DNA from 2 places in the Streptomyces sp. NBC_00273 genome. Region 1 is predicted to be linked to the other one. Evidence: riboswitches for the same ligand, from Rfam matches in the RefSeq annotation. Region 1 holds a riboswitch; the other holds the start of a gene.

Region 1 (15,192 bases):
CCGCGAACTTGGCGCGCCGGGTCGGGGTGAACCGGGCATACTGGCGCAGCTGCGCCGGGAGGTCCGCGACCGTCAGCGCGCCGAAGGCGTCCGAGACGAGCGCGACGACCCGGCGCCGCACGCCTTCCGGCAGCGGGTGGTCGAGCGCCTCGGCGGCGTCGCCGGCCGCGTCGGCCGGCTCAGCGCCGCTTGCTGGCTCCACAATCCGTCACCCCTACCGTGATCTTCCTGTGGGTGCGTCTCCGTCAGGAGTCCGCGCCCGGCCTGTCCACGAGTTCGATCTGGTCCACCGCGTTGCACCAGCGGCAGCGGACCGACTCGATGGTCTCATTGACCACCTCGCGTTCCTCGACCTTGGGCTCCCCGGCGAGGTCCAGGTGGACGTACTCGACGACCTTCGACGAACGGGTCACGTCGAAGCGCGTGAGGTTGCCGCACAGGGTGCAGCGCCACCGGGTGGTGTCGGTCGGCAGGGGAACCGTCATCAGGCCGCTCTCTCCTTCGTAGCTGATTCAATTAAAGCCGCCCGCGCCGCCGTATGCGTCGTCCTGCGGACCGCAGCTCGTAACCCTACGGCCTGCCACCGCTTCAGGTGGGTCCCCTTACGTCATGCTCTGTCACATGATCGTAAAGTGGCGGGCCGTTCGCGAGGCCGCCCGGGGACCGGTGGTCACCCATGCGCTGATCGCGGGCTGCGCCGTGGTGTTCGTACTCGGCCCGGCCTCGGGGCTCAACCCGGCCTACGGGACCGGGGAAGAGCTGCTGTCCGCCGGGACCGCCTACTTCCGGCGCTGGGGCGTGGTCCCCGACGAGCTCTTCACGGGCAGCCCGCGCGCCTGGCTGACCCCGCTGACCGCGCTGTTCGTCCACGGCAGCTGGCTGCATCTGCTCGGGAACATGCTCTTCCTGTACGTTTTCGGCGCGATGGCGGAGGAACGGATGGGCCGCCCGGCGTTCCTCGTCTTCTACCTCTGTGCGGGGTACCTGGCGATGGCGGCGTACGCGGCGGCCAACGCGGGCTCCCCGCAGACGCTGGTCGGGGCCTCCGGTGCCATCTCGGCCGTGCTGGGCGCCTTCCTCTTCCTGCTCCCGCGGGCGCGGGTGACGAGCCTGTTCCCGTTCCTCTTCTTCCTGCCGCTGCGGTTCCCGGCGTGGATGGTGCTGCTCTTCTGGTTCGCCCTCCAATGGGTGGCGGCGCAGCGGGCCGGCAGCGGGCCGGGGGTCGCCTATCTGGCCCATCTGGTGGGCTTCTCGCTCGGCTTCCTCTACGCGTGGGCGCGCTATCGGGGTACGACTAGAGTGAGGCGACCAGCGACGGCCACCGAGGGAGACAGCCAGCCGTGATCACCGCGATCGTGCTCATCAAGACCAGCGTGGACCGGATCCCCGAGATCGCCGAGTCCATCGCCGCCCTCGAGAACGTCAGCGAGGTCTACTCCGTCACGGGGACGTACGACCTGATCGCGCTGGTCCGCGTGGCCCGCCACGAGAACCTGGCCGACATCATCCCCGGCCGCATCAGCAAGATCCCCGGCGTCGAGGCGACGGACACCCACGTGGCCTTCCGCACGTACTCCCAGCACGACCTGGAAGCGGCGTTCGCGATCGGTCTCGACGCGTAACGCCTCCGGCGCGGTCTGCGGTACGGTCCGGGCCGCGCCCCTCGGCGGGTACCCGGCCCCCACCGGGCTCCGCCCGGACCCGCGCCTCAAACGCCGGCGGGGCTGAGAGTGCGGGGCACCGCCCCACCCTTTGAAGCCCCGCTGGCGATTGAGGCGAAACCACCTCGGCAGAAGGATCCGCGCCACCGAGCCCCACACCGCCGAGCCGGCCGCAGGTCAAAGCGGCGGCAGCAGTTCGTCCGCACGCGGTTGGCGGTGTTCCGCCAGCCAGAACACGTAGCCGCGGAGATGGTCCGCGAGGCCGTCGTCGATGTACGCCACGTACGCCCTGGCACCACCGGCCGCCTCGCGCTCCTCCGCCCGGGCCGAGGCCGACCAGCTCCGGTCCAGGCCCACGGCCCACTCGCGGACCCGGCCCCGGTCCCGCCACCACTCCCGTACCAGCTCCGGCGTCCACCGCTCGTCCCCGTCGCACGCGAAACCGGCCATCGGGTCCTGCCAGGCCGCGGCCATGACCCGGTGCGTCTCCTCGGGCGTGCGCGGCTGGCGGTAGACGAACTCCAGGCCGAACTCGTCGTCGTACAGGATGTGGTCCGGTGCGACCCCCCGGCCCACCCAGCAGGTGTCGGTCGCCGCCCCGTAGAACGGCCCAGGTACGTTGCGCCAGTTGCGCTCCCGCCACGCCTCGGGCCGGGTGTCCCACGAGTCGTTGTACGCGGGCACCCACTCGGCGAGGCCCGGCAGCGGCTCGCCCTCCGCGCAGGCCCGGACGGTCGGTAGCGGATCCCAGTAGCTCATGATCCTTACGGTGTCACACCGCCGGCACGCAGCGGCCCTCCTCCGTGCGGTACTGCCACTTGGCTCCGGAGGTGACCAGTTCCTTCACGGCGCCGACGAAGCGGTCGACGTGCTCGTCGGGGGTGCCGGCGCCGAAGCTGACGCGGATGGCGTTGAGGGAGCGCTCGCCCGGGGCGGCCTCCGGTGCTCCGCATTCGCCCTGGGCCTGCGGCTCGCTGCCCAGCAGGGTGCGGACCAGCGGGTGGGCGCAGAACAGCCCGTCGCGTACGCCGATCCCGTACTCGGCGGACAGCGCGGCGGCGAAGTGGGAGCTGTTCCAGCCGTCCACCACGAAGGAGATGACGCCGACCCGCGGGGCGTCGTCCCCGAAGAGGGAGAGGATCCGGACCTCCGGGACCTGCGCCAGGCCTTCCCGGACCTTCGCGATGAGGTGCTGCTCGCGGGCGACGAGGTTCTCGAAGCCGGCCTCCGTCAGGGCCTTGCAGGCCGAGGCGATGGAGTAGACGCCGATGACGTTCGGGGAGCCGGCCTCGTGGCGGGCCGCGGTGGTGTGCCACTCGACGTCCACGCCGCCGTCCTCGCGCCGGGCCACCTTGCGGGAGGCGCCGCCGCCCGCGAGGTACGGGTCGGCCTGCTGGAGCCAGTCGGCGCGCCCGGCGAGCACGCCCGAGCCGAAGGGCGCGTAGAGCTTGTGCCCGGAGAAGGCGACCCAGTCGACGTCCAGCTCCTGTACGGAGACGGGGTGGTGCGGGGCCAGTTGGGCGGCGTCCAGCACGATGCGCGCGCCGTGGGCGTGCGCGGCGGCGGCGAGTTCCTTGACCGGCCACAGCTCGCCGGTGACGTTGGAGGCTCCGGTGACGCAGACCAGCGCGGGGCCGTAGGGGTCGCGGTCGGCCAGCGCGCGCTCCAGGGTGGCGACGGCCTCGGCCGGGGTGCGCGGCGCGTTGAGATAGGTGACCCGGGCGTTCGTCCACGGCAGCAGCGAGGCGTGGTGCTCGGTCTCGAAGACGAACACCTGGCAGTCGGCGGGGAGTACGGCGGCGAGCAGGTTCAGCGAGTCGGTGGTGGACCGGGTGAAGACGACCTGGTCGGTGGGGCGGCAGTCGAGGAACTCGGCGACGGTGACCCGGCTCTGCTCGAAGAGGTCGGTGGAGAGCTGCGAGAGGTAACCGGCGCCGCGGTGCACGCTGCCGTAGTACGGGGCGTACGCGGCCACGTCGTCCCAGACCCGCTGCAGGGCGGGGGCGCTGGCCGCGTAGTCGAGGGCCGCGTAGGTGACCTCGCCGCCGGTGACGAGGGGGACGGTGACGTCCCGGCCGAGGACCGCGAGCGGCTCGGCACAGGCGGGGTCGACGGTGGCTGCGGCGGCGGTGGCGGGGGCGGCGGCGTTCAGGGATGCGGACATGGCGGTATCTCCCGGCAGGCAGGGCTGAATGGCTTCGGTGTGCCCGTACGCGGGTACGGCGCTGCGGCCGTCCGGGGTACGGGGAGGGTCCTCGGAGCGCACGGGGCGGGGGTACACGGAAGTGACCCTGGTCCGAGGGGTGAAGTAGGGGCGGAGTCGCCCTATCGCATTCGCTTGCTCACGGAAAAAGCTCCTCGAGAAGACCAGGACCCCTGGTGTCGAGGGATCCGCGCTTGCCGTAGGCCTTGTTGCCTACGACCTGGTCATCACCCGGGGCACCCCGCCACGGAAGGAGGGTTGCCGGACAGCAAGCCGGGGCCTAAACGCTGTCACTCGTGACCTGTTCAGCATCCTGCCACATGATCGCGCGTACGCAAGACCCCGGTCCGCATCGTGGACCGGGGTCTTCGCTTCCGCGCCGTTCTCGTCCCGCTACGCGTTGCTGGCCGTCACCCAGCGCTCGAGGGCGGCCCGGGCCGCACCCGAGTCGATGGACTCCGCCGCACGGGCGATGCCGGAGGTGATCTGCTCCTCCAGGGTGCCCGGGCCGGGGTCGAGGGCCACCAGGGCGGCCGCCGAGTTCAGCAGGACGGCGTCGCGGACCGGGCCGGTCTCGCCGGCCAGCAGGCGGCGGGCCACGTCCGCGTTGTACGAGGGGTCCCCGCCGGCCAGGGCGGAGACGTCGACCAGGGAGATGCCCACGTCACGGGGGTCGAAGGCCCGCTCGGAGACCTTGCCGTCGCGGACCCACCAGATGCGCGAGGTCGACGTCGTGGTCAGTTCGTCCAGGCCGTCGTCGCCCCGGAAGACCAGGGCGGAGGAGCCCCGCGCGGCGAGCACGCCGGCGATGATCGGGGCCATCCGGGGATCGGCCACGCCGGTCGCCTGGGCGCGCACCCGGGCCGGGTTGGTCAGCGGGCCCAGCGCGTTGAAGAAGGTCCGGATGCCCAGTTCCTTGCGGGCCGCGGCCACATGGCGCAGTGCCGGGTGGAACTTCACGGCGAAGCAGAAGGTGATGCCGGCCTCCTCGGCGACCTCCACGACCCGCTCCCGGCTCAGCTGGAGGTTCACCCCGAGCTTCTCCAGGACGTCCGAGGACCCGCTCGCGGAGGACGCGGCCCGGTTGCCGTGCTTGACGACCTTGGCGCCGGTACCGGCCACCACGATCGCCGACATCGTGGAGATGTTCACCGTTTTGGCCCCGTCGCCGCCGGTGCCGACGATGTCCACCGTACGGCCCGGCACCTCGATCAGGTTGGCGTGCGCGTACATCGCCCGTACGAGGCCGTTGATCTCCTCGACCGTCTCCCCCTTGGCCCGCAGCGCGACCGTGAAGCCGGCGATCTGGGCGTCGGTGGCCTCCCCCCGCATGATCCGGTCCATGGCCCAGGCGGTGTCCTCCGCGCGCAGGTCCTGGCCCGTCAGCAGAGCGTCGAGAACGCCCGGCCAGCCACGGGCCGCCACGCTGTCGCCGCCTGCCGGGGTCGCAACGTTCATGGTCCGCTCCTGCTGTCGGTGGGCCGCCCCCATTTTCCGGCGCCCACGTCTGATCGGTCAGGGTTCAGCCTATCCAGCCCCGGTTACGGCAAAGAGCCCCGTCCAGACACTGGACGGGGCTCTCGCCGTGGCGACACCAGGACTGACCGAAATCAGTCCCTCATGCGTTCATGCGGGGATCAGTGGTGGCCGTGGCCGGACTGGATCTCCTTGTATTCCTCCACCGTGGGCTTCGGAATCTGGTTGTTCTCGCCGTAGAGGCCCTTGCTGAGCTTCGCGCGCAGCTTCTCGGTGGCCTTCACCTTGCGCTCGACACCGTTCTCGTCGACCGTCGGGCCGATCTCGTACGGCTTGTACTGCTCGTGCGCGGTGAGCTTGTGCAGCTGGCCCGCCGGGAGCGGCTCGTGGACCTCGACGAACTCACCGTGCGGCAGACGCTTGATGATGCCGGTCTCGCGACCGTGCAGCACCTTGTCGTGGTCCCGGCGCTGGAGGCCGAGGCAGATCCGCTTGGTGACGATGAAGGCGAGGACCGGGACGACGAAGAAGCCGATCCGGACGAACCAGGTGATCGAGTTGATCGACAGGTGGAAGTACTGGGCGAACATGTCGTTGCCACCGCCGATGAGGAGCACGATGTACTCCGCGATCCAGGCGACACCGAAGGCCGTACGGGTCGGGACGTTGCGCGGGCGGTCCAGGATGTGGTGCTCGCGCTTGTCCCCGGTGACCCAGGACTCGATGAACGGCCAGACGGCGATCGCGCCGAGCACCAGCGGGAAGAGCAGCAGCGGGATGAACACGCCCAGGACGAGCGTGTGGCCCCACATGTTGATCTCCCAGCCGGGCATGGCTCGGATCAGGCCTTCCGGCATACCCATGTACCAGTCGGGCTGCGCGCCGGTGGACACGTGGTCCGGGCGGTACGGGCCGAGCGCCCAGATCGGGTTGATCGTGGCGACGGCCGCGACGGCCGCGATGACACCGAAGACCAGGAAGAAGAAGCCTCCGGCCTTGGCCATGTAGACCGGCAGCAGCGGCATGCCGACGACGTTGTCGTTCGTCTTGCCGGGACCCGCGAACTGGGTGTGCTTGTGGTAGAAGACCAGGATCAGGTGGGCCACGAGCAGGCCCATCATGATGCCGGGCAGTAGCAGGATGTGCACCGAGTAGAACCGCGCGACGAAGTCGCCGCCCGGGAACTCCCCGCCGAACAGGAACATCGACAGGTACGTGCCGACGACCGGGACGGACAGGATGGCGCCCTGCATGAAGCGGACACCGGTACCCGAGAGCAGGTCGTCCGGCAGCGAGTAACCGGTGAAGCCGGTGAACATGCCGAGGACCAGCAGCAGGAAGCCGAAGATCCAGTTGACCTCACGCGGCTTGCGGAACGCGCCGGTGAAGAAGACGCGCATCATGTGCACGACCATGGCCGCGACGAAGATCAGCGCTGCCCAGTGGTGGATCTGACGGATCAGCAGGCCACCGCGGACGTCGAAGCTGATGTCGAGCGTCGAGGCGAATGCCTCGGACATCATGACGCCCTGCATCGGCACGTACGAGCCGTGGTACACGACCTCGTTCATGCTCGGGTGGAAGAACAGCGTCAGGTACACACCCGTGAGGATGATGATGATGAAGCTGTAGAGGCAGATCTCACCCAGCATGAAGGACCAGTGGTCCGGGAAGATCTTGCGCATGTTGGCCTTGGCCAGGCCGTAGATGCCCAGGCGGCCGTCCGCCCAGTCCGCTACGCGCTCGCCGGCCGGCGCTTTGCGCTCGTTGTTGACGCTGGTGCTCATCCGCGCTCCCAGAATGCAGGACCGACGGGCTCTTCGAAGTCGCCGAGCGCTTCGAGGAAGCCTTCGTCATTCACGCCGATCCGCAGCTGCGGAAGCGCGTGACCGGCCGGGCCGAAGATGACACGGGCGCCGTCGGAGAGGTCGAAGGTGGACTGGTGGCACGGGCAGAGCACGTGGTGCGTCTGCTGCTCGTACAGGCTGATCGGGCAGCCGACGTGGGTGCAGATCTTGGAGTAGGCCACGATCCCGTCGTGGGACCACTCCAGTTCCTTCTTGTCCTTGATGTCGTCCGGCTGGATACGGACGATCATCAGGGCGGCCTTGGCGATCTGGACCTGGAAGTCGTGCTGCTCCTCCTCCAGGCCTTCCGGCCTGGCGAAGGTCAGCGACCCGACGTACACGTCCTCGGGACGCAGCGGCTCGTTCGTGTTGTCGTTGATGAGCAGCTTGCCCTTGGCCCACACGGTCTTGCGCAGCTTGTCCTCGGGCAGCGGGCCCAGGTCGCGCAGCAGCATGACGCCGGCGAGCGGCACCATGGCCATCGCGCCCAGCAGCGTGTTGCGGATCAGGGGCCGGCGACCGATGCCGGACTCGTTCGCGCCGTCGGCGAAGTCCTGCAGGACCTGCGCCTTGACCTCCGGCGGAGCGGCGATCTCGTGGCGCTCGGCGGCGACCTCGACGTCGGACATCAGGGTGCGGGCCCAGTGGACCGCGCCCGCGCCGATGCAGAAGAGGGCCACGCCCAGGGTCATGCCCAGGGAGAAGTTGAGCGCGCTGACCTTCCCGATGGGGAAGATGTAGACGATCTTGTCGACCGGGAAGATCACGTAGGACGCGATGAAGGCGATCGTCGCCAGCATCGACAGCGTGAAGAGCATCGCGACGGTGCGCTCGGAGCGCTTCGCCGCCCGCTCGTCGATGTCCTGGATGCGCGGCTTGTGGACCGGCAGGCCCGGGTCGGCGAACGGGTCGTCCGCGACCGCTACGCCGTGGTGGGCGTCGCCCTGCTCACTCGGCAGGTGCTTGTCTTCGGGAATCTCTTGGCTACTCATGACTTCTTGGCCTTAGCGGTGTGGGCCGCGACCCAGACGGCGACAGCGATCAGCGCACCCAGGGCGAAGATCCAGCCGAACAGACCCTCGGAGACGGGGCCGAGGCCACCGAGCTTCAGGCCGCCGGGGCTGGTCGACTTCTCGCCGTTCACGTTCTGGAGGTACGCGATGATGTCCTTCTTCTGCTTCTCCGGCATGGTGCTGTCGGGGAAGGAGGGCATGTTCTGCGGGCCGGTCTGCATGGCCTCGTAGATGTGCTTCGGCGAGACGTCCTCAAGGTTGGGGGCGTACTTGCCGTTCGTCAGCGCGCCGCCTTCGCCGGTGAAGTTGTGGCACTGCGCGCAGTTGTTGCGGAAGAGCTCACCACCGTTGGCGATGTCGGCGCCCGCCGGGTCGTACTGCTTCGCGGTCGGCGTGATCGGACCGGCGCCGAGGGACGCGATGTACGCGGCCAGCTGGTCGATCTGCGCCTGGTCGTAGATGACGGGCTTCTTCGGCACCTGGGCGCCGGGCTGCTGGGCGGGCATGCGGCCCGTGCTCACCTGGAAGTCGACGGCCGCGGAGCCGACGCCGACCAGGCTCGGGCCGTCAGAGGAACCCTGACCGCCGGTTCCGTGGCAGCTTGCGCAACCCACGGCGTAGAGCTTCTTGCCCTCCTCGATGGCGAGGGACTGGGCGGTTTCATCGGCCTGCGCCTTGCCCGCGGGGGCGAAGGCGGCGTACAGCCCCCCAGTGGCCGCCAGCGCGAGGAGTAGAACGACGACCGCCGCCAGCGGATGGCGTCGTCGTGCGGAGAGCTTTTTCACGGATTACCCCGGTGTCAGGATCTTCTGCGTCGGTGTGTCTGGATGGAATGCCGGGTCTCGCCCGGTGACGTGTTCGCTACTTGATCAGGTAGATCGTCGCGAAGAGGCCGATCCAGACGACGTCGACGAAGTGCCAGTAGTAGGACACGACGATGGCCGACGTGGCCTGTTCGTGGGTGAACCTCTTGGCCGCGTACGTCCGGCCGAGGACCAGCAGGAAGGCGATGAGACCGCCCGTCACGTGCAGACCGTGGAAGCCGGTGGTCAGGTAGAACACCGAGCCGTAGGGGTCTGACGAGAGGGACAGGCCCTCATGCTTGACCAGCTCGGTGTACTCGAACACCTGGCCGCCAATGAAGATCGCACCCATGACGAACGTGATGATGAACCACGTCCGGAGCTTCTTCACGTCACCGCGCTCGGCGGCGAATACGCCGAGCTGGCAGGTGAGCGAGGAAAGCACCAGGATCGTCGTGTTCGTCGCCGAGAAGGGCAGATTCAGGGCCGAGGCCTGCTCTGTCCAGAACTCGGGACCCATCACGGATCGCAGGGTGAAGTACATCGCGAAGAGGGCCGCGAAGAACATCAGCTCGGAACTCAACCAGATGATGGTTCCGACGCTGACGAGGTTCGGCCGGTTGACCGTCGGGTGCGCGTGCCCGGTATCTACTGTCGTTGCTGTCGCCACGACCGACATTATGTCGGTCGCTTATCCCGCCCTCACCCCGGGGGGTGCCGTTCGGAGTGTCAGGGGCGTGTGCAAGGCCCGAACGGCCCATCAGATGAGCCCTCAGCGCGGTCACCTGCGACATGTTCGAACCGATGTTGACCGCGCACCGGGAGGAGTAGCATCCCGCGCAACATCAACGTGATTCACGGCCACGTGGAGGAACGAAATGCGGGCGACTGCGCGGGTTCTGGTCTACAGCGATGACGCGGGCACCCGGGAGCAGGTGCGGCTGGCGGCAGGACGCAGGCCCGCCGCGGACCTGCCGCCGGTGGAGTTCCTGGAGTGCGCGACGCTGCCGGCGGTCCTGACGGAGCTGGACGCGGGCGGCATCGACGTGTGCGTGCTGGACGGCGAGGCGGTTCCGGCCGGGGGCATGGGCGTGTGCCGACAGATCAAGGACGAGATCTTCCGGTGTCCGCCGGTGCTGTTGCTGATGGGGCGCCCCCAGGACGCCTGGCTGGCCACGTGGAGCCGCGCGGACGCCGCCGTGACCCTTCCGGTGGACCCGGTGCAGTTCGCGGACACCCTGGCGGGCCTCCTGAGGACCCGTCTGTCCCTGGACGCCTGATACGACCCCCTGAGCGCCCGTGTGCGCCCCTTGGGGGCCGTACGGGTGAACGGGCCGGGAATTCTCCCCCCGGACGCCGTCCGGGGGGAGGGGCCGGCCCGGGACCGCCTAGACGCTGGGGCGCAGGCGGGCCTGGTCGACCGGACTGCGGCCCTCCTGGGTGCCCTTGAGCAGGGCGCTGCCCTGGCGCCAGTCCTTCCAGTCCATGTTCCAGTCGCCGAAGCCGTTGCCGAAGACGTCCATGTCGTCGCCGATGCTGTTGATCACCTGGACGACGTCGCCCTCGGTGATGTTCTCGTAGAACCAGGCGGCGTTGCCGGTGCTCATGCCCGTGCAGCCGTGGCTGACGTTCTCGTAGCCCTGGGAGCCGACGGACCACGGTGCGGCGTGGACGTATTCACCACTCCAGGTGACGCGGGTGGCGTAGTAGACGGGCAGGTTGTAGTACTCGCTGCCGCCGATGCCGACGGTGTCGCCGCGCATCTGTACGAAGTACTGCTTGCCCAGCACCACCTTGATGCCGTTGCGGGTGGAGAAGCCGGGCTTTCCGGTGGTCACCGGAATGGTGTTGATCACTTCTCCGTTGCGCTTGAACGTGAGGTAGTGCGAGGAGGCGTCGGTGGTGACCTCGACCCGGTCCCCGATCTCCAGCTTCAGCGGCTTGGCGACGGCCCCGTGGAGCTCGTCGGTGATCCGGACGCCCTCCAGGTTGCTCCGTACGGAGACGGCGGAGTTGGCTGGCCAGTAGTCCTTGGGCCGGTAGTGGAGGTTCTTGTCGTCCACCCAGTGCCAGGCGCCCTCGACGCCGGGCGGGGCGTCGACGACGAGGCCCCGTTCCACGATGGCGCGGGCGGCCTTGTCCTTGACCGGCTCGCTGAGTTCGGCGGTGATGGGCTGCCCGACGCCGTACTTGCCCGCGTCCGGGCCGAACTCGACCTTCAGGATCCCCTTGGACGGGGTGGTGTCGAAGGTGAGCGTGCGCTGCCCGGGGGCGCCCCGCTCGTCCTCGGTGCTCACGGTGACCGTGTAGCGGACGCCTGAGGCCATCGGGGTCGTGCTGTGCCAGCGGTCCCCCTTGGCGCTCAGTTCGCCCGCCAGGCGGCGGCCGTGGGTGTCCACGGCCAGCACGTCGGTGATCCGGCCGCCGCCGCTCTTGGCGGTGATTTCGAGGGGCCGGTCGGGGTCCACGGGGCGGCTGTCGGCGCGCTGGTTGAAGGCGACCTGATCGCCCGCGTCGTACGGGCGGGCTGACAGCGGGTTCTTGTCGCCGGACCCGCATGCGGTGGCGCCGGCCCCGAGGGACGCGACCAGCAGGGAGCAGCTGAGTACCGTCCAAAGACGCGGTGAGTGCTTCATGGAGCCAACGCTATGAAGATATGACAATTACGGCGCGCGGGGTGACTGCAAACGAGGGGCCCGGGCTCCTCCTGAAGGAGGTGCCCGGGCCCCAAGTGCGTCGCGGCGCGGCCGCGAAGGTGTTGCTACTGGTTCTGGTTCTCACCGCGGTAGTACTCGTACACCCAGCCCCACAGGCCGATCATGATGATCGGGGCCGAGAAGTACATGAGCCACCAGCCGAAGATGACGCCCATGAACGCGAGCGCACCGCCGATGCCGAGCGAGAGCGGCTGCCAGCTGTGCGGGGAGAAGAACCCCAGCTCGCCCGCCTCGTCGGCGACGTCGGCCTCCAGGTTGTCCTGGGCCATCTCGTCGACGCGCTTGGCCGTGAAGGCCAGGTAGTAGCCGATCATGACGCTCAGGCCGAAGGCCAGGAAGAGCGCGGTGGTACCGACGGGCTCCTTCGACCACACGCCGTACACGACGGCCATGATCAGGATGAAGAAGGAGAGCCAGAGGAACATCTTGCCCTGGATCTTCACTTGTCGGCCTCCTTGCCGCCGGTGACGGCCTGGGCGGCGACGCTGTGGTCCTCGAGGTGGTCGAGGGCCGCGATCTCAGGGTGGTGCAGGTCGAACGCCGGGGACTCGGAACGGATCCGCGGCAGGGTGAGGAAGTTGTGCCGCGGCGGCGGGCAGGACGTCGCCCACTCGAGCGAACGGCCGTAACCCCACGGGTCGTCGACCTCGATCTTCTTGCCGTACTTGGCGGTCTTCCAGACGTTGTACATGAACGGCAGCATCGACAGGCCGAGCACGAACGAGCTGATCGTCGAGATCGTGTTCAGCGCGGTGAAACCGTCGGCGGCGAGGTAGTCCGCGTAACGACGCGGCATGCCCTCGGCACCGAGCCAGTGCTGCACCAGGAAGGTGCCGTGGAAGCCGACGAACAGCGTCCAGAACGTCATCTTGCCGAGACGCTCGTCCAGCATCTTGCCCGTGAACTTCGGCCACCAGAAGTGGAATCCGGCGAACATCGCGAACACCACGGTGCCGAAGACGACGTAGTGGAAGTGCGCGACGACGAAGTACGAGTCGGAGACGTGGAAGTCCATCGGGGGCGAGGCCAGGATGACGCCGGTCAGACCACCGAAGGTGAAGGTGACCAGGAAGCCGATCGTCCAGAGCATCGGGGTCTCGAAGGACAGCGAGCCCTTCCACATGGTGCCGATCCAGTTGAAGAACTTCACACCGGTCGGTACCGCGATCAGGAAGGTCATGAAGGAGAAGAACGGCAGCAGCACACCACCGGTGACGTACATGTGGTGGGCCCACACGGTCACGGAGAGACCGGCGATCGCGATCGTCGCGGCGATCAGGCCGATGTAGCCGAACATCGGCTTGCGGCTGAAGACCGGAATGATCTCGGAGACGATTCCGAAGAATGGCAGCGCGATGATGTACACCTCTGGGTGCCCGAAGAACCAGAAGAGGTGCTGCCATAGCAATGCGCCGCCGTTGGCGGAATCGAATACGTGCGCACCGAACTTGCGGTCGGCCTCCAGCGCGAAGAGCGCGGCGGCCAGCACCGGGAAGGCGAGCAGGACCAGAACACCGGTCAGCAGCACGTTCCAGGTGAAGATCGGCATGCGGAACATCGTCATGCCGGGAGCGCGCATGCAGATGATCGTGGTGATGAAGTTGACCGAGCCGAGGATGGTTCCGAAGCCGGAGAAGGCCAGACCCATGATCCACATGTCGGCGCCGATGCCCGGCGACCGGACCGCGTCCGACAGCGGGGAGTAGGCGAACCAACCGAAGTCGGCGGCGCCGTTCGGCGTGACGAAGCCGGCCACCGCGATGGTCGAGCCGAAGAGGTACAGCCAGTACGCGAACATGTTCAGCCGCGGGAACGCCACGTCGGGCGCACCGATCTGCAGCGGCATGATCCAGTTGGCGAAGCCCGCGAAGAGCGGGGTGGCGAACATCAGCAGCATGATCGTGCCATGCATGGTGAACGCCTGGTTGAACTGCTCGTTCGACATGATCTGCGTGCCCGGACGGGCCAGCTCGGCACGCATGAAGAGCGCCAGCAGGCCGCCGATGATGAAGAACACGAACGACGTGACCAGGTACATCGTGCCGATGGTCTTGTGGTCGGTCGTGGTCAGCCACTTCACGACCACGTTGCCCGGCTGCTTGCGCCGTACCGGCAGCTCGTTCTCATACGAGTCGGCGGCGGCACCCTGGGATTCGTTGAGGATGCTCACAGTTTGTTCACTTCCGCATTCCGGGCCGGGTCGGTCTGCTGGATGCCGGCCGGGAGGTAGCCGGTCTGACCCTTCTCCGCCAGATCCTTCAGGTACGCCCGGTACTCCTCGGGGGAGACCACCTTGACGTTGAAGAGCATCCGGGAGTGGTCAACGCCGCAGAGCTCGGCGCACTTGCCCATGAAGGTGCCGTATTCGGACGGGGTGACCTCGAAGACGTTGGTGTGGCCCGGAATGACGTCCTGCTTGAACAGGAACGGGACCACCCAGAAGGAGTGGATCACGTCGTTCGACGACAGGATGAAACGGACCTTCTCGCCCTTGGGGAGGACCAGGGTCGGACCCGGGTTGCCCGTCTGGGGGTTCCGGTCGCCCGGGACGCCCTTCTGGTAGACGCCCTCGGCGCCCGCCGGGAAGTCCTTGGTGAAGCGGTCCGGGATGGAGGCCAGCTCCTTGGGGACCGCGCCCGCCTTCGGGGTCGCCGCGTCGCCGTCGACGTTCTCGACGTAGTTGAAGCCCCAGCTCCACTGGAAGCCGATCACGTTGATCGTGTGCGGCGGCTTCGGGGTGAGGGCCAGCAGCTTCGACTCGTCACGAGCGGTGAAGTAGAAGAGCACCGAGACGATGATGAGCGGGACCACGGTGTACAGCGCCTCGATGGGCATGTTGTACCGGGTCTGCGCAGGGACCTCGATCTTCGTCCGGCTGCGCCGGTGGAAGATGACGCTCCAGATGATCAGGCCCCACACGAGGATGCCCGTGACCAGCGCGGCCGCCCAGGATCCCTGCCACAGGGAGAGGATGCGCGGCGCCTCCTCGGTTACCGGAGTCGGCATTCCGAGGCGGGGGAAGTCTTTCCATGTATACGAGCAACCAGTGGCGGTCGCCAGGACCACGCCCGCAGTCAGCGCCTGCAGCAGCTTCCGCCGCATCGGGCGCCGCGGCGAGCGGTCGGAGCCGTAGGGACTCACGTAGCGCCTTCCCGAGAGTCTCGGCCCGCGCGGCCGGCCGCGGCCGTGTTCGGGTCGGTCGCCGGCCCTGACGCAGGCAGGGGTTTGGATGTTTATGCGGACCAAACCCTACTGGACGCTATTTGGGGTCGCGCGGGGAGGGTGCCCAACGCGCCGCTACTGCCCCCGAAGGGATGGATCCGCCGTCCGGGGGACGGCGCGAATGGCCCTGAATGGCGGGCTCCGGAGCACATCTGACGCCCCCTGACCTCGAACGCTCGGGGGCTGGAGCTAGCGTGGCCGGATGCCGTACTTCGACGTCGCGTCCGCCGCTCCCCTGCACCCCGTGGCC
Region 2 (15,192 bases), 1.3 Mb from region 1:
CTTCTGCGACCTGGACGGCTTCAAGTCGATCAACGACCGGTTTGGTCACCACACGGGCGACGCGGTCCTGATCGAGGTGGCCCGGCGGCTGACGACCGGCGTCAGGGACGGTGACACCGTCGCTCGGCTGGGTGGTGACGAATTCGTCGTCCTGGCCGACGGCCTGGGCGCCGCCGACGCCGCCGACCTCGCCGTCCGGCTGCGCAACGCGATCATCCCGCCGATCCGGGTGGACGGCCGTGCGGTGCGGGTCGGGGCCAGTTTCGGCATCGGCTGGGCCAGCTGCGGGATGTCCGCCGACGAGGTGCTGCGCTCCGCCGATCAGCGGATGTACATCGAGAAGAGGTCCCGGTCGAAGGCCCATCGCAGGGCCGGCTGACGCGGTCTGCCGCTCGTGGGCGCACCTGTTCGGGGTAGGCTCCCGGGGGTCGAAAGGAGTGACCTGCGATGACGACGCCCGCGAACAACGGCCCGCACGGTGGGGCGAACAAGCCCGAGGACGACGATCCGTTCGGCTACCTCTACGAGGACGGCCAGGCGGCCGGAGCCACCCCGCCCACGTCGGGCGGTGGATACGGGTACCCCGGAGCGTCGGCGGGCGGTCACCCCGGTCCCCAGCCCGGCGTCCCCCGCACCTCGCACCACCAGGTGCGTACGGTCGGCGAGCGCAGGAACGGCGGCCAGCGCGGACCCGTCCCGCAGCAGAGCCCGGGCTACCAGGCCCAGTACCAGGCCCCCGAAGCGCTCCAGGCGGGCGGCTACGGCGTTCCGCAGCAGGCGCACGCCCCGCAGCACCAGACCCAGACGACTCCGCACCCGGGTGGTCACGGCGGTGGTGGCTCCAGCCGGCGCGGCCTGCTGATCGCGGCCGTCGCGGTGGTCGCCGTGGTCGTGATCGGCATCGTCGCCGCCCTGCAGTTCGGTGACAAGGACAAGGACAAGGGCGAGGGACAACCCACCGCGAACGACGGTCAGCAGTCGGCGGCCCCCCAGAACCCGGCCAGCCCCGCCCCGAGCAGCCCGAAGCCCTCGCAGGCCCCGCTGCCCAAGGGCGAGGCGGCCGGTGCGGGCATGGTGCTGACCGGCGGTGCGCGGCTGGAGAGCACGGTGCCCGGTTCGAAGAGCTCGGGCGGCCAGTACGTCTCCGGCTTCAACCAGGTCGGTGCTGCGCTCACCTGGACGGTGGACGTGCCGGAGGCGGGCGAATACACGCTGTTCGTCAACTACGGCGTTCCCGGCAAGCCCGGCAAGGCGACCCTCACGGTCAACGGGCAGAGCCCGAACCAGTCGCTGAACCTGGACAACTTCGCCAAGGCGGCGGACGGCGCCTGGGACAAGGGCTGGACGCGCACGTTCGCGTTCATCAACCTCAAGAAGGGCACGAACGCGATGAAGATCTCGTGCGAGGCCGGCAACCAGTGCGACGTCGTCTTCGACCAGCTGGAGCTGGCTTCGGGCCACGTCAGGCGCTGACCACGCCGACGGCGCTGACCGCACTGACGGACGCCCCCGGAACGCACCAGGTTCTGCCGCGCACGCGCGGCAGAGCCTGGTTCCGTTTGTGCGCGGGCCCGCTAGCCGCAGTGCACCCAGCCGGTGGTCTCCCGGTGGGTCTTCTCGAGGTAGCTGGAGTTCTCGGTCAGCCAGGAACCCGTGATGAAGCCGGTGAGCTTGACGCACGCGCCGGCGGCGGAGACGAAGACCGGGCCCGCGTACTGGGTGTAGGCGCGCTGGCCGTCGCTGTCGGACCTGCCGTTGCTGGCGTCGATGGAGATGCCCATGCCGTCGGTGACCCCGAACTTGGAGTCGCGGCGCAGGATCGCGCAGTTCTTGCCGGTGGACTTGTTGTAGTACAGGTACATCACGCCGGCGCCGGTGGCGCCGCGGTCGTCACCGAGCGGGTAGGCGTCCTGCTGGTAGTAGCCCGCGCCGCAGGAGCCCCCCGAGACCGTCTGGGCCTGGGGGGACGGCGGCCAGGGTGGAGACGGCCACTACGCCGGTGGTGATGGCGAGTGCCCTGCGGGAAATTCGGTTCATGTGCCTCTACCTGGCATTTTCGTAGATCAACAGCGTCCGCGATCGGGGTCGACGGAATCATGATCACAGTTGGCTGAAAAGGTGGCTTTGCGCCGCGGAGGGGTCGTCAAAAGTGTTGCCTGCGCGACACTTTGATGGATCCTCAGCCGGATCCGTGGAGTCGTCAGCCGCCGTCGGTGACGCGTACGGCGTGCCGCAGGTCTTCGTAGACGCCGGGGTCGAACTCCCCCGCCGTCGGGGCCGCGACCGTGGCCGCGGACAGGGCGACCGCACGGGTGAGGCGGTCCGGCCAGTCCGCGCCCTCCACCAGGGCCGACAGCAGGCCGGCGACCACGGAGTCGCCCGCTCCGGTCGGGTTGCCGGACAGCCGGCGCGGCGGGGCCGCCTGCCAGGAGCCCTCGGCGGTGGAGGCCAGCAGGCCGGCCGGGCCGAGTGAGGCGACCACCGCGTGGGCGCCCCGGCGGCGGGCGTCGCGGGTGGCGGGGAGCGGGTCGCAGGATCCGGTGAGCTCGGCCAGTTCGGCGGCGTTCGGCTTGATGATCTCCGGGCGGGCGGCCACTCCGCGGCGCAGGGCCTCGCCGCTGGTGTCCAGCAGGACGGGCACCCCGGCCGCGCGGGCCGACCGCACGAGCAGCGCGTACGCGCCCACCGGCACGCCCGGCGGGAGGCTGCCGCACAGGGCCACCGCGCGGGCGCCGCGCACGAGGTCCTCGAAGTGGGACAGGAACCGCGACCACTCGGCGGCGGTGATCTGCGGGCCCGGCTCGTTGAACTGCGTGGTGTCGCCGGAGGCCGCGTCGGTGACGGCGACCGTGCGGCGGGTGTTGCCCGCGACGGGAACCAGGGCGTCGACCACGCCCGGCGACTGCGCGAGCAGCCCCCGTACGACGGAGCCGACGGGGCCGCCGGCGAAGCCCGTCGCGGTCACCTCGTGGCCGAGGGCGGCCAGGACGTGCGCGACGTTGATCCCCTTGCCGCCGGGGCGTTCGGTGACGGTGGAGACCCGGTGCGAGGCGTGCGGAACCAGCCGCGGCACTTGGTACGTGACGTCGAGCGCGGTGTTGAGCGTCACGGTAAGGATCATGGGCACTCCCGGGTCTGATGCTGCCGGGATCATGCCAAACGTAGGGCGGTCGGCCCAGTCCCGGGGCCGACCGTCTTCCTTCCGCGCAGCCGCAGGGCCGTCAGATCGGCGGTCAGGAGGGCGGGCTGACGATCCATTCGCCGCGGCGCATGACTCCCTTGACGTCGAACGCGGCGTCCAGCACGACGAGGTCCGCGTACTTGCCGGGCTCCAGCGAGCCGATCTCGTCGTACAGGCCGATCAGCTTGGCCGGGTTGGCGGAGATCGCCTGGACCACGGACTCCACCGGCAGCTTGTCGAGGGTCACCGAGCGCTTGAAGGCGGTGTCCAGGGTCAGCGTCGAGCCGGCGATGGAGCCGCCCTCCACCAGCCGTGCCACGCCGTGCTTGACCTCGACCTCCAGCGGGCCGAGGTGGTAGGTCCCGTCGCCGAAGCCGGCCGCGTCCATCGCGTCGGTGATCAGCGCGACGCGGTGCGCGCCCGCGTGGTGGAAGGCCAGTTCCAGTGCCGCCGGGTGCAGGTGGGTGCCGTCGTTGATGAGTTCGACGGTGATCCGCTCGTCCTCCAGCAGCGCGGCGATCGGGCCGGGTTCGCGGTGGGCGAGGGGCGGCATCGCGTTGAAGAGGTGGGTGGCCACGGTCGCGCCCGCGTCGATGGCGGCGCGCGTCTGCTCGTACGTGGCGTCCGTGTGGCCGATCGCCGCGATGACCCCGTGTTCGGCGAGCAGCCGTACGGAGTCCAGGCCGCCCGGCAGTTCGGTGGCGAGGGTGAACATGCGGGCGGCGCCGTGCGCGGCGTCGATGAGCTTGCGGACCTCGGCCGGGTCGGGGTCGCGGAGCAGGTCCTCCTTGTGGGCGCCCTTGCGGCAGGGGTTGATGAACGGCCCCTCGAAGTGGATGCCGGCGATCTCGCCCGCTTGCGTCAGCTCGGCGAGCAGCCCGGCCCGCCGGGCGAGTTCGTCCAGGTCCCCGGTGACGGTGGAGGCGACCAGGGTGGTGGTGCCGTGCTCGCGGTGGGTGCGGACTCCCTTGAGGACGTCCTCGGCGGTGCCGGAGGTGAACGAGGCGCCGCCGCCACCGTGGTTGTGCATGTCGACGAAGCCGGGGACGATCCAGTGCCCGGACAGGTCGACGCTCCGCGCACCTTCGTGGGCGCTGCCGGCGATGCGGTCGCCGTCGACGATGATCCTGCCGTTCGCCACCGTTCCGGTGGGCAGCACCACCCTGGCGCCCGAAAGAACAGTGCTGTGCGCGCTTCCGGACATCAGGCAGGTACCTCCGTGGCGAGTAGGTCCCAGGCGAGCAGCCCTGCGCCCAGGCATCCGGCGGTGTCCCCGAGGGCAGCCGGAACGATGTGGGGGAGCCGCTGGAACGTCACGCGCTCCTCCACGGCCGCCCGTAGTGGTGTGAACAAGGTCTCCCCGGCTTCCGCCAGCCCGCCGCCGATGATCAGCGTGCGCGGGTCCAGCAGGGTGATCGCGGTGACCAGTCCGTCGGCGAGGGCGCCGACGGCGGCCAGCCAGACCTCCCGGGCGCGCGCGTCGCCGGACGCGACGGCCTTGGCGCAGTCCGCGGCGTCGGCCTCCGGGTCGCCGGAGGCCGCGGCCCAGGCGCGGCTGACGGCCGCGGCGGAGGCGAGGGTCTCCAGGCAGCCGTGCTGGCCGCAGCCGCAGGCGGGGCCGCCCGGGCGCACCACGATGTGCCCGATCTCGCCCGCGTAGCCGTGGGCGCCGGCCTCGATGCGGCCGGCGATGCCGATGGCTCCGGCGATGCCGGTGCCGAGCGGGACGAAGAGGAAGCGGTCGGCGCCCCGGCCGGCGCCGATGCGGCCCTCGGCGAGTCCGCCCGTGCGCACGTCGTGGCCGAGGGCCACGGGGATGCCGCCGAGGCGGCTGCTGAGCAGGGCGCGCATCGGTACGTCGCGCCAGCCCAGGTTCGCCGCGTAGACGGCGATCCCCTGCTCGGCGTCGACGATGCCCGGAACGGCGACGCCGGCGGCCGAGGCGGGCCGTCCGAAGCGTTCCCGGCCGATGTCGAGCAGCTCGGCGGCGAAGTCCTGGATCGTCTCGACGACGGCGTCGGGGCCCCGCTCGCGGCCGGTGGCCCGGCGTGCTTCGTGGAGCAGGGTGCCTCCCCCAGCTACCGCAGGGTGGTGCCCCCCTGCGGCGACCAGGGCGGCCTTCATCCCGGTGCCGCCCACATCGAGGGCGATGACGTGTTTCACGGGTTTCACAGAGACAGTCTCGCGTGCTCGGCGGGGAAAGGTCTAGTCCAATGAGGGAGATTGTTGAGCGGCCATACAAATTCGGGATCCAGGTCGGGAGCTCGATGTGGACGAGCCGCCAAAGTGGTGTAGACCTTACGTGGATCGTACGTACAAGAAGTGGTGGATGGAGAACTGTGAAGGGCCGTTACCTGAGCCTGGCCGCGTCCGGCGCCGTGCTGTGCCTGACTGCCGTGACGCTGACGGGCTGCGGAGCCCTCGACGGGCTCACCGGAGACAACGAGGTGACCCTGCGGGTCGTGGCGGCCGACTACGGGGACAATCCGCAGAACTCCTCCGAGGCCTACTGGAAGGACCTCGCCGCGGGCTTCGAGAAGGCCAACCCGGGCACCAAGGTCGAGGTCAGCGTCTACTCCTGGTCCGAGGTCGACGCCAAGGTCGCCGAGATGGTCAAGGCCGGCAAGGCCCCCGACATAGCCCAGATCGGCGCCTACTCCGACTACGCGGCCGCCGGCAAGCTGTACTCGGCGGAAGAGCTGCTCTCCGTGAAGACCGAGGCCGACTTCCTCGGACCGCTCGCGGACGCCGGCAAGGTCAAGCAGGTCCAGTACGGCATGCCCTTCGTGGCCAGCACCCGGCTGCTCTTCTACAACGAGAAGCTGCTCTCCGACGCCGGTGTGATCGGCAAGGACGCCAAGGGCTGGCAGCCGAAGAACTGGGCGGACCTCGAAGCCGCCGCCAAGAAGCTCAAGGCCGCGAACGTGCCCACCCCCTTCGCGGTGCCGCTGGGCCGCGAGGAGGCGCAGGCCGAGACGATGATGTGGATGCTCGCGGGCGGCGGCGGCTACACCGACAACGAGGAGTCGTACGCGATCGACTCCGCCCCCAACGCCAAGGCGCTGGAGTTCCTGCGGGACAAGATGGTCGGCCAGGGGCTGACCGGCCCCGTGGAGCCCGGCAAGCTGGACCGCCAGGCCGCCTTCGACGGCTTCGCCAAGGGCGAGGTCGGCATGCTCAACGGGCACCCGACCCTGCTCAAGCAGGCCGCCGCCAAGGGCGTGAAGTTCGGCATGGTGCCGCTGCCCACCGCCGACGGCAGCGACCAGCCCGCGATGGGCGTCGCGGACTGGATCATGGCCTTCAAGAACGGCCACCGCCAGGAGTCCGGCAAGTTCCTGGACTTCCTGTACCAGCCGAAGAACGTGACGGCCTTCACCGAGAAGTACGACCTGCTGCCCGCCACCACCAGCGGCTACCAGGCCAAGCAGGCCGCCACGGGCGGCTCGGCCCCGCAGCTGAGGCCCTTCCTGACGGCCCTGCCGAACTCCCGGCTGTACCCCGTCGGCAAGAAGTCCTGGGCGGGCGTCAGCGAGGACATCAAGCAGAACATCGGCAAGACCGTCCAGCCGGGCGGACAGCCCGCGAAGGTGCTGGAGCAGATCGCCAAGGCCGCCCGGGCGGCGGACCCGCGCTGAGTGGTGGCGGCGGGCCGGGTGTCAGAGCGCGGCGTTAATCTGGCGGTATGACGGACGAGGGGCAGCTGACGGCCACGGAGGCCGCGGTGCTCGCGTACGAGGGACGCACCTGGCCCGGGCCCGGAGCCAAGGAACGGGCCATCCGGGAAGGGCTGGGGATGACCCCCGTCCGCTACTACCAGTTGCTCAACGCACTGATGGACGACCCGCGCGCCCTGGCCCACGCCCCGGGCACCGTGAACCGGCTGCGCAGGATCCGAGAGGCCCAGCGAGCCCGGCGATAGCCGTAGCCGTGGCACCGCCCGGCCGTTAGGGTCGTGCGTATGGGGAGTCATCCGCACGACCTGCCGATGCCCGTCACCGCAGCCGGACGCGAGGGACTCGAAGCCCTGCTCCGCGCACCCCGCCGGTCCGTGGTCGCCCTGGACTTCGACGGCACGCTCGCCGACATCGTCCCGGACCCGGACCAGGCCCGCGCCCACCCCGGAGCCGTCCCGGCCCTGTCCGCACTCGCCCCCGAGGTCGACTCGGTGGCGGTGATCACCGGCCGGCCGGCGGGCGTCGCCGTCCGCTACGGGGGCTTCGCCGGAGTCCCCGGTCTGCAGCACCTGGTCGTCCTCGGCCACTACGGAGCCGAACGGTGGGACGCCGTCAGCGGCATCGTCCACGCGCCCGCCGAGCACCCCGGGGTGGCGGCGGTCCGGGCGGAGCTGCCGGGGTTCCTGGATTCCATCGGGGCCTGGCGCGGCACCTGGATCGAGGAGAAGGGCCGGGCGCTGGCCGTGCACACCCGGCGGGCTGAGGACCCGGCGGCGGCCTTCGCGGCGCTGCGGGAGCCGCTGGCGGAGCTCGCGGCGCGGCACGGGCTGATGGTCGAGCCGGGGCGGGCGGTGCTGGAGCTGAGGCCGCCCGGCATGGACAAGGGCGTCGCCCTGACCGAGTTCCTGGCGGAACGGGACGCGGAGGCGGTGCTGTACGCGGGCGACGACCTGGGTGACCTGGCGGCGTTCTCGGCGGTGGAGAAGGGGCGGGCGGACGGCTTGCCGGGGCTGCTGGTGTGCAGTGGCTCCGCGGAGGTCCCCGAGCTCGCCGCGCGGGCCGACCTGGTCCTCCCCGGACCGGGCAAGGTCGCCGCCTTCCTGGCCGCCCTGGCCGAAGCCCTGCGGGACTGACCGGCCGCAGCCGTCTGCGGCGCCGTGCTCGGGGGCCAGCCCCCGAACCCCCGCGCCTCAAACGCCGGCGAGGCTGGACTTGCGGGGCTCCGCCCCCGGACCCCCCCGCCTCAAACTCCCCCAGCTACCGCTGGGAGGTGCCCCTGGCGGGGCTGGATCTTTCAGCCGTCCGGCGTTTGAGGACCGGGTCCGGGCAGAGCCCGGTTTTTCAGCCCCGCCGGCGATCGAGGCGCGGGGTCTGGGGCCGAGCCCCAGCAGTGGATCAGGTCAAGGCTGCGAGCTGGGCCTCGAACCAGGCCGTCGGGGGGAGGGCCGTCGCCGCTGCCGCGAGGCGCTTGGTGCGTTCCGCGCGTTCGCCGATCGGCATGGACAGCGCCGCGTGCAGCGCATCCGCCGTCGCCGTCACGTCGTACGGGTTCACCGTCAGCGCGTCCTGGCGGAGCTCCTCGTACGCCCCCGCCCCGGTGGACAGCACCAGCACGCACCCCGCCTCCGACACCACCGGGATCTCCTTCGCCACCAGGTTCATCCCGTCCCGCACCGGATTCACCAGCGCCACGTCCGCCAGCCGGTACGCCGCCAGCGAGCGCTCGAAGTCGTCCTTCACCGACACCAGCACCGGCTGCCAGTCCTCCGTACCGAACTCCGCGTTGATCTCCGCCGCCAGGTCCCGCACCGACTGCGTGTAGTCCCGGTACACCTTCAGGTCCTGCCGCGACGGGTACGCCGACGCCAGGTGGACCACCCGGCCCCGCCACTGCGGGCGCGCGGTCAGCAGCTCCCGGTAGGCCAGCAGGCCGCGCAGGATGTTCTTCGACAGTTCCGTGCGGTCCACGCGGACGATCGTCCGCAGGCCGTCGACCTCCGCCCGCAGCTCCGCCAGCTTGGCGTTCACCTCCGGCCGGTTCGCCAGTGCCCGCAGTTCGTCCCCGTCCACACCCAGCGGGTACGCGCGCACGTGCGTGGTCCGGGTGGACCACACCGAGTACCGCTGGTGCTCCACCACCGAGCCGCCGCGCACCTCCGACCGCCCCCATGCGTCGTCGAGCCGCGCCGATCCCAGGAACTCCGCCGCCCAGGCCTCGGTGTGGAAGCCGAGCACGTCCGCGCCGAGCATGCCCCAGAGCAGCGTCTCGCGGACCGTGTCGGGCAGCACGGAGAGATAGCCGGGCGCGGCCCACGGGGTGTGCGTGAAGTGCGCGATCCGCAGGTCGGGACGGAGCACCCGCAGCAGTCCGGGCACCAGTGCCAGGTGGTAGTCCTGGACCAGTACCTGCGCGCCCTGCCCGGCCTCCGCGGCCAGTGCCTCGGCGAAGGCCTGGTTGTAGCGCTCGTACGACTCCCACCGCCGGCGGAACTCGGCGTCGAAGACCGGTTCGCGCGGGATGTCGTACAAGTGGTGGTGCGTGAACCACAGCACAGAGTTGGCGATGCCGTTGTACGCATCGTCATACATCGTGGGATCGAAGTCCAACATCCGGACGCCCGGCTCGGCCACGCCCCGCCGGACCGCCTCCCGGTCCGCGTCCGACAGCGCCGCACAGATCCACAGCGCGTCCGGCTGCTCGGCGAGGGCCGTGGAGAGTCCGGAGACGAGACCGCCCCCGCCGCGCCGGGCACTGAGCGTCCCGTCCTCGGCAAGGGCGTAGGAGAGGGGGCCGCGGTTCGCTGCGACGAGCACCTGGGAAGCCATGCCGCCAACCTAGCCCGGCCCGCACCCGCTCAAACCGTACGTTCGCTCACGCCACGCGACGCAGCGCGTACTCCTTGATGCCCGCCATCGGCGGCCGCTCCTCCGTGTCCACCGGGTACGTCCGCGGCCGGAAACCCTCCGGTCCGCGCTCGAACTGCGTGAGCTCCGGTCGTACGAGGTGCCCGCGCGAGAGCCGTACCTGGGCGGTGCGGTAGATCGCCGCGGCCATCCGGCCCAGCGCCTGCCCGTCCTGGTGGCGGTGGACCCGTACGCCCACGTCCACCTGGGCCAGTGCGTCCAGCCCGACCGTGTGCAGCGCGTCGACCAGCAGACCCAGTTCGACGCCGTAGCCGACGGGGAACGGCAGCTGCTCCAGCAGGGAGCGGCGCACCGCGTACTCGCCGCCCAGCGGCTGCACGAAGCCGGCCAGCTGTGGCCAGTGGAGGTTGAGGAGCGGGCGGGCGACCAGCTCGGTGACCCGGCCGCCCTGCCCCGGGGCGTCCCCCAGCGGCCGGTCGTACATCGCCTTGACGAACTGCACGTCGGGGTCGGTCAGCAGTGGTCCGACGATGCCGGAGACGAAGGTCGCGGAGAAGTCCCGCAGGTCGGCGTCGACGAAGCAGACGACGTCCCCGCCGGTGGCCAGCAGCGAACGCCACAGCACCTCGCCCTTGCCGGGCAGCGCCGGGACGCGGGGCAGGATCTCGTCGCGGTGCACCACCCGGGCCCCGGCCTTCGCCGCGACCTCCGCGGTGCGGTCGGCGGAGCCCGAGTCGATGACGACCAGCTCGTCCACCAGAGGGACCGGCAGTCCCTCGATCAGCTCACGCCGGATGACCTCGACGATCGTGCCGACCGTCGCCTCCTCGTCCAGCGCGGGCAGCACCACGCTGACCGTGGTCCCGGCCGCCCGTTTCCGGTCGAGCAGCTGGTCGAGCGGTCGGTCGGCGGCGGACCAGGAGCGGTCGGCCAGCCATCGCTCCACCTCTTCCAGCACCCTCAGCACTCCCTGCGTGTCGGCGATATTCGCCCTTATGTGATCCATCTCGAGGTTCGGACGCCTGTCTCAACCGCCCGGGCCTTCGGTTACAGTCTTGAACAACGCGAAGGACCACCGCATGCCGGGGGTCCCGCGCACAAACGCACCGGCGCGCCATAGAGCGCGTGTGCCGGTGCCATACCGCTCATCCAGAGGGGCAGAGGGACACGGCCCGTTGAAGCCCCGGCAACCCTCCAGTCGGTTCTCGCGATCGCGCGTCAGCGCTCGTCAGCGAGGTCCCCGGCTAGGGAAGGTGCCAATTCCGTCTCATGGCGAAGTGCGCCATGGGGAAGATGAGGAGAAAGGGCCTCGCCATCATGGCTGCACAGACTGTCGCCACCTCTGTTGATCTCGGACCCGCCACCGGCCTTTCCTGTCGCGAGTGCGGTACCCGTTTCGAGCTCGGCCCCATCTTCGCGTGCGCCGAGTGCTTCGGACCGCTGGAAGTCGCCTACGACCTGCCGACCGGCGACCCCGAGGCCCTGCGCGCCGCGATCGAGGCCGGCCCGGGCAACATCTGGCGCTACGCGCCGCTGCTGCCCGTCCCCGCGAACGTGGCCGACAAGCCCAGCCTGAACCCCGGCTTCACCAAGCTCGTGGACGCGGCCAACCTGGCCAAGGAACTGGGCATCACCGGCAAGCTGTACGTCAAGGACGACTCCGGCAACCCGACGCACTCCTTCAAGGACCGCGTCGTGGCCATCGCCGTCGAGGCCGCCCGCGCCTTCGGCTTCACCACCCTGTCCTGCTCCTCCACCGGCAACCTGGCCGGCGCCGTCGGCGCCGCGGCCGCCCGGGCCGGCTTCCGCTCCTGCGTGTTCATCCCGCACGACCTGGAGCAGGGCAAGGTCGTCATGGCCGGTGTGTACGGCGGCGACCTGGTCGGCATCGAGGGCAACTACGACGACGTCAACCGCTTCTGCTCCGAGCTCATCGGCGACCCGCTGGGCGAGGGCTGGGGCTTCGTCAACGTCAACCTGCGTCCTTACTACGGCGAGGGCTCCAAGACGCTGGCGTACGAGATCTGCGAGCAGCTCGGCTGGCAGCTGCCCGACCAGATCGTGATCCCGATCGCGTCCGGCTCGCAGCTGACGAAGATCGACAAGGGTCTGCAGGAGCTCATCAAGCTCGGCCTCGTCGAGGACAAGCCGTACAAGATCTTCGGTGCGCAGGCCGAGGGCTGCTCCCCGGTGTCGACCGCCTTCAAGGCCGGTCACGACGTGGTCCGCCCGCAGAAGCCGAACACCATCGCCAAGTCGCTGGCCATCGGCAACCCGGCGGACGGCCCGTACGTCCTGGACATCGCCCGCCGCACCGGCGGTTTCGTCGAGGACGTCACCGACGAGCAGGTCGTCGAAGCCATCAAGATCCTCGCGCAGACCGAGGGCATCTTCGCCGAGACCGCGGGCGGCGTGACCGTCGGCGTGACGAAGAAGCTCATCGACAACGGGCAGCTCGACCCGACGCTGACCACCGTCGTCCTCAACACCGGTGACGGCCTCAAGACCCTGGAGGCGGTGGCCGCGGACAGCGGGCAGACCGCCACCATCCGCCCGAGCCTGGACGCGTTCCGCGCCGCCGGCCTCGCCTGATCTTCTCCCTTCTGCACCCGGAAAGGCAGTAGCGCCATGAGCGTCAACGTCCGCATCCCCACCATCCTGCGCACCTACACCGGCGGCGTCGCCGAGGTCCCGGCCGAGGGTGCGACCCTCGCCGAGGTCATCGAGTCCCTGGAGAAGAACCACCCGGGCATCGCCGCGCGCGTCCTGGACGACCAGGGCAAGCTGCGCCGCTTCGTGAACGTCTACGTCAACGACGACGACGTGCGCTTCGAGGGCGGGCTGCAGGCGGCGACGCCGGACGGCGCCGGCGTCTCGATCATCCCGGCCGTCGCCGGCGGTTGCTGATCCCCCGGATCTCCACCGCGTCTTCCCCGTCACCGCTCCGGTGACGGGCGCAAAACGAAATTGCCCCCTCCGCTAAAAGCGGAGGGGGCAATTCTGCTTGATTGGGCACGGTAGGGTTGGGGAAGTCCCCTCCGCTGTTCTTGCCCCCTGCATATGAACGGGCCGCGCAAGGGTCGACATCGGGCCAACATGCGAGTGCGCTATGGGGCTTTGGCGAGATATGTCGGGCCCGAGTTGCCCGGGAGTATGGCAACTTTTCACTCTATTTCAATGTTTCTCGGTGTCCAGAATTCTCATCGGATTGACCTGTTGCAGACAGCATCCGCGCAGATACATTCAGCCTCGGTCGAAGCGTTCCGACGCAAGTTCTGACCCGGGATCGTGAAGTGCGTTCCTGCGCAAGGGCCAGTAATAGGGGAGTTAGGCATGGCTCAGGGCACCGTCAAGTGGTTCAACGCGGAGAAGGGCTACGGCTTCATCGCGGTCGACGGTGGTGCGGATGTGTTCGTCCACTACAGCGCCATCCAGATGGACGGGTACCGCACCCTTGAAGAGGGTCAGCGGGTCGAGTTCGAGATCTCGCAGGGCCAGAAGGGTCCGCAGGCGGACATGGTCAAGCTCGCACTCGGCTAGTCCTGGAGCGATCGACCACCGACGCACGGTCTTCAGCGAAGACCTGGAACACCACGAGGGGCCCACATCCTGGACACGGGATGGGGCCCCTCGTGCGTGTGCCCGGTAGTAGCCGGGCATCACTCGAAGCCGCTTGCACTCGAGGGGGTCGAGTGCTAATCATTGGCGTTAGCACTCTCTGGTTGAGAGTGCTACTGAACGAGGACCGGGTCGGTGAGGCCCGCAGGGTCCGGCGGGAAGGAACCGCCGGGCACGCAGGCCGTCCGTCGCGGGCGCGGGCGCGGTCCAGGAGCAATCCACCGCTGTCCGGGAGGACCACTTCAGATGGCCAAGATCATTGCGTTCGACGAGGAGGCCCGCCGCGGCCTCGAGCGTGGGATGAACCAGCTCGCCGACGCCGTCAAGGTCACCCTTGGCCCCAAGGGTCGCAACGTCGTCCTTGAGAAGAAGTGGGGCGCCCCCACGATCACCAACGATGGTGTTTCCATCGCCAAGGAGATCGAGCTCGAGGACCCGTACGAGAAGATCGGCGCCGAGCTGGTCAAGGAAGTCGCCAAGAAGACGGACGACGTCGCCGGCGACGGTACGACCACCGCCACCGTGCTGGCCCAGGCGCTCGTCCGCGAGGGCCTGCGCAACGTGGCCGCCGGTGCCAACCCGATGGCCCTCAAGCGCGGTATCGAGAAGGCCGTCGAGGCCGTCTCCGCCGCCCTGCTCGCCCAGGCGAAGGATGTCGAGACCAAGGAGCAGATCGCTTCGACGGCCTCCATCTCCGCCGCCGACACCCAGATCGGCGAGCTCATCGCCGAGGCCATGGACAAGGTCGGCAAGGAAGGCGTCATCACCGTCGAGGAGTCCCAGACCTTCGGTCTGGAGCTCGAGCTCACCGAGGGCATGCGCTTCGACAAGGGCTACATCTCGGCGTACTTCGCCACCGACATGGAGCGCATGGAGTCGTCCCTCGACGACCCGTACATCCTGATCGTCAACTCCAAGATCGGCTCGGTCAAGGACCTGCTGCCGCTCCTGGAGAAGGTCATGCAGTCCGGCAAGCCGCTGCTGATCATCGCCGAGGACGTCGAGGGCGAGGCGCTCTCCACCCTCGTCGTCAACAAGATCCGTGGCACCTTCAAGTCCGTCGCCGTCAAGGCCCCGGGCTTCGGTGACCGCCGCAAGGCCATGCTCGGTGACATCGCCATCCTCACGGGCGGCACGGTCATCTCCGAGGAGGTCGGCCTCAAGCTGGAGAACGCCGGTCTCGACCTGCTCGGCCGCGCCCGCAAGGTCGTCATCACCAAGGACGAGACCACCATCGTCGACGGTGCCGGTGACAGCGACCAGGTCGCCGGTCGCGTGAACCAGATCCGCGCCGAGATCGAGAACTCCGACTCGGACTACGACCGCGAGAAGCTCCAGGAGCGCCTCGCGAAGCTGGCCGGCGGCGTGGCCGTCATCAAGGCCGGTGCCGCGACCGAGGTCGAGCTCAAGGAGCGCAAGCACCGCATCGAGGACGCCGTTCGCAACGCGAAGGCGGCCGTCGAGGAGGGCATCGTCGCCGGTGGTGGCGTGGCCCTGCTGCAGGCCTCCGCGGTCTTCGAGAAGCTGGAGCTCGAGGGTGACGAGGCGACCGGCGCCAACGCCGTGAAGCTCGCGCTGGAGGCCCCGCTCAAGCAGATCGCCGTCAACGGTGGTCTCGAGGGTGGCGTCGTCGTCGAGAAGGTGCGCAACCTGCCGATCGGTCACGGCCTGAACGCCGCGACCGGCGAGTACGTCGACATGATCGCCGAGGGCATCATCGACCCGGCGAAGGTCACGCGCTCCGCGCTGCAGAACGCCGCGTCGATCGCCGCGCTGTTCCTGACGACCGAGGCCGTCATCGCCGACAAGCCCGAGAAGGCCGGTGCCCCCGCGGGCGGCGGCATGCCGGGC

The links. Region 1 has a riboswitch for S-adenosylmethionine ahead of OG386_RS30600 (aminotransferase class V-fold PLP-dependent enzyme). Riboswitches for the same ligand answer to the same signal wherever they lie in the genome.
Region 2: it holds a riboswitch for S-adenosylmethionine, as region 1 does, so the genes downstream of both, thrC (threonine synthase) here and OG386_RS30600 (aminotransferase class V-fold PLP-dependent enzyme) in region 1, are expected to answer to the same signal.

What each region holds. Positions count from the first base shown of each region.
Region 1 covers NZ_CP108067.1:6,866,716-6,881,907, reverse strand. The annotation lists gene OG386_RS30625 (NYN domain-containing protein) at 1-205, opposite strand, end outside; gene OG386_RS30620 (hypothetical protein) at 246-485, opposite strand; gene OG386_RS30615 (rhomboid family intramembrane serine protease) at 610-1,344, shown strand; gene OG386_RS30610 (Lrp/AsnC family transcriptional regulator) at 1,341-1,622, shown strand; gene OG386_RS30605 (ferredoxin) at 1,839-2,420, opposite strand; gene OG386_RS30600 (aminotransferase class V-fold PLP-dependent enzyme) at 2,434-3,825, opposite strand; SAM riboswitch class IV at 4,050-4,166, opposite strand; gene trpD (anthranilate phosphoribosyltransferase) at 4,258-5,322, opposite strand; gene qcrB (cytochrome bc1 complex cytochrome b subunit) at 5,502-7,127, opposite strand; gene qcrA (cytochrome bc1 complex Rieske iron-sulfur subunit) at 7,124-8,179, opposite strand; gene qcrC (cytochrome bc1 complex diheme cytochrome c subunit) at 8,176-8,985, opposite strand; gene ctaE (aa3-type cytochrome oxidase subunit III) at 9,062-9,682, opposite strand; gene OG386_RS30570 (hypothetical protein) at 9,882-10,283, shown strand; gene OG386_RS30565 (L,D-transpeptidase) at 10,392-11,639, opposite strand; gene OG386_RS30560 (cytochrome c oxidase subunit 4) at 11,765-12,163, opposite strand; gene ctaD (aa3-type cytochrome oxidase subunit I) at 12,160-13,890, opposite strand; gene ctaC (aa3-type cytochrome oxidase subunit II) at 13,887-14,861, opposite strand; gene OG386_RS30545 (cysteine desulfurase/sulfurtransferase TusA family protein) at 15,145-15,192, shown strand, end outside.
Region 2 covers NZ_CP108067.1:5,531,169-5,546,360, forward strand. The annotation lists gene cdgB (diguanylate cyclase CdgB) at 1-379, shown strand, start outside; gene OG386_RS24420 (CBM35 domain-containing protein) at 448-1,473, shown strand; gene OG386_RS24425 (hypothetical protein) at 1,575-1,865, opposite strand; gene OG386_RS24430 (1-phosphofructokinase family hexose kinase) at 2,201-3,121, opposite strand; gene nagA (N-acetylglucosamine-6-phosphate deacetylase) at 3,234-4,385, opposite strand; gene OG386_RS24440 (ROK family protein) at 4,385-5,344, opposite strand; gene OG386_RS24445 (extracellular solute-binding protein) at 5,521-6,819, shown strand; gene OG386_RS24450 (DUF3263 domain-containing protein) at 6,867-7,103, shown strand; gene otsB (trehalose-phosphatase) at 7,143-7,991, shown strand; gene OG386_RS24460 (alpha,alpha-trehalose-phosphate synthase (UDP-forming)) at 8,254-9,684, opposite strand; gene OG386_RS24465 (glucosyl-3-phosphoglycerate synthase) at 9,731-10,681, opposite strand; SAM riboswitch class I at 10,866-11,023, shown strand; gene thrC (threonine synthase) at 11,041-12,315, shown strand; gene OG386_RS24475 (MoaD/ThiS family protein) at 12,352-12,630, shown strand; gene OG386_RS24480 (cold-shock protein) at 13,057-13,263, shown strand; gene groL (chaperonin GroEL) at 13,588-15,192, shown strand, end outside.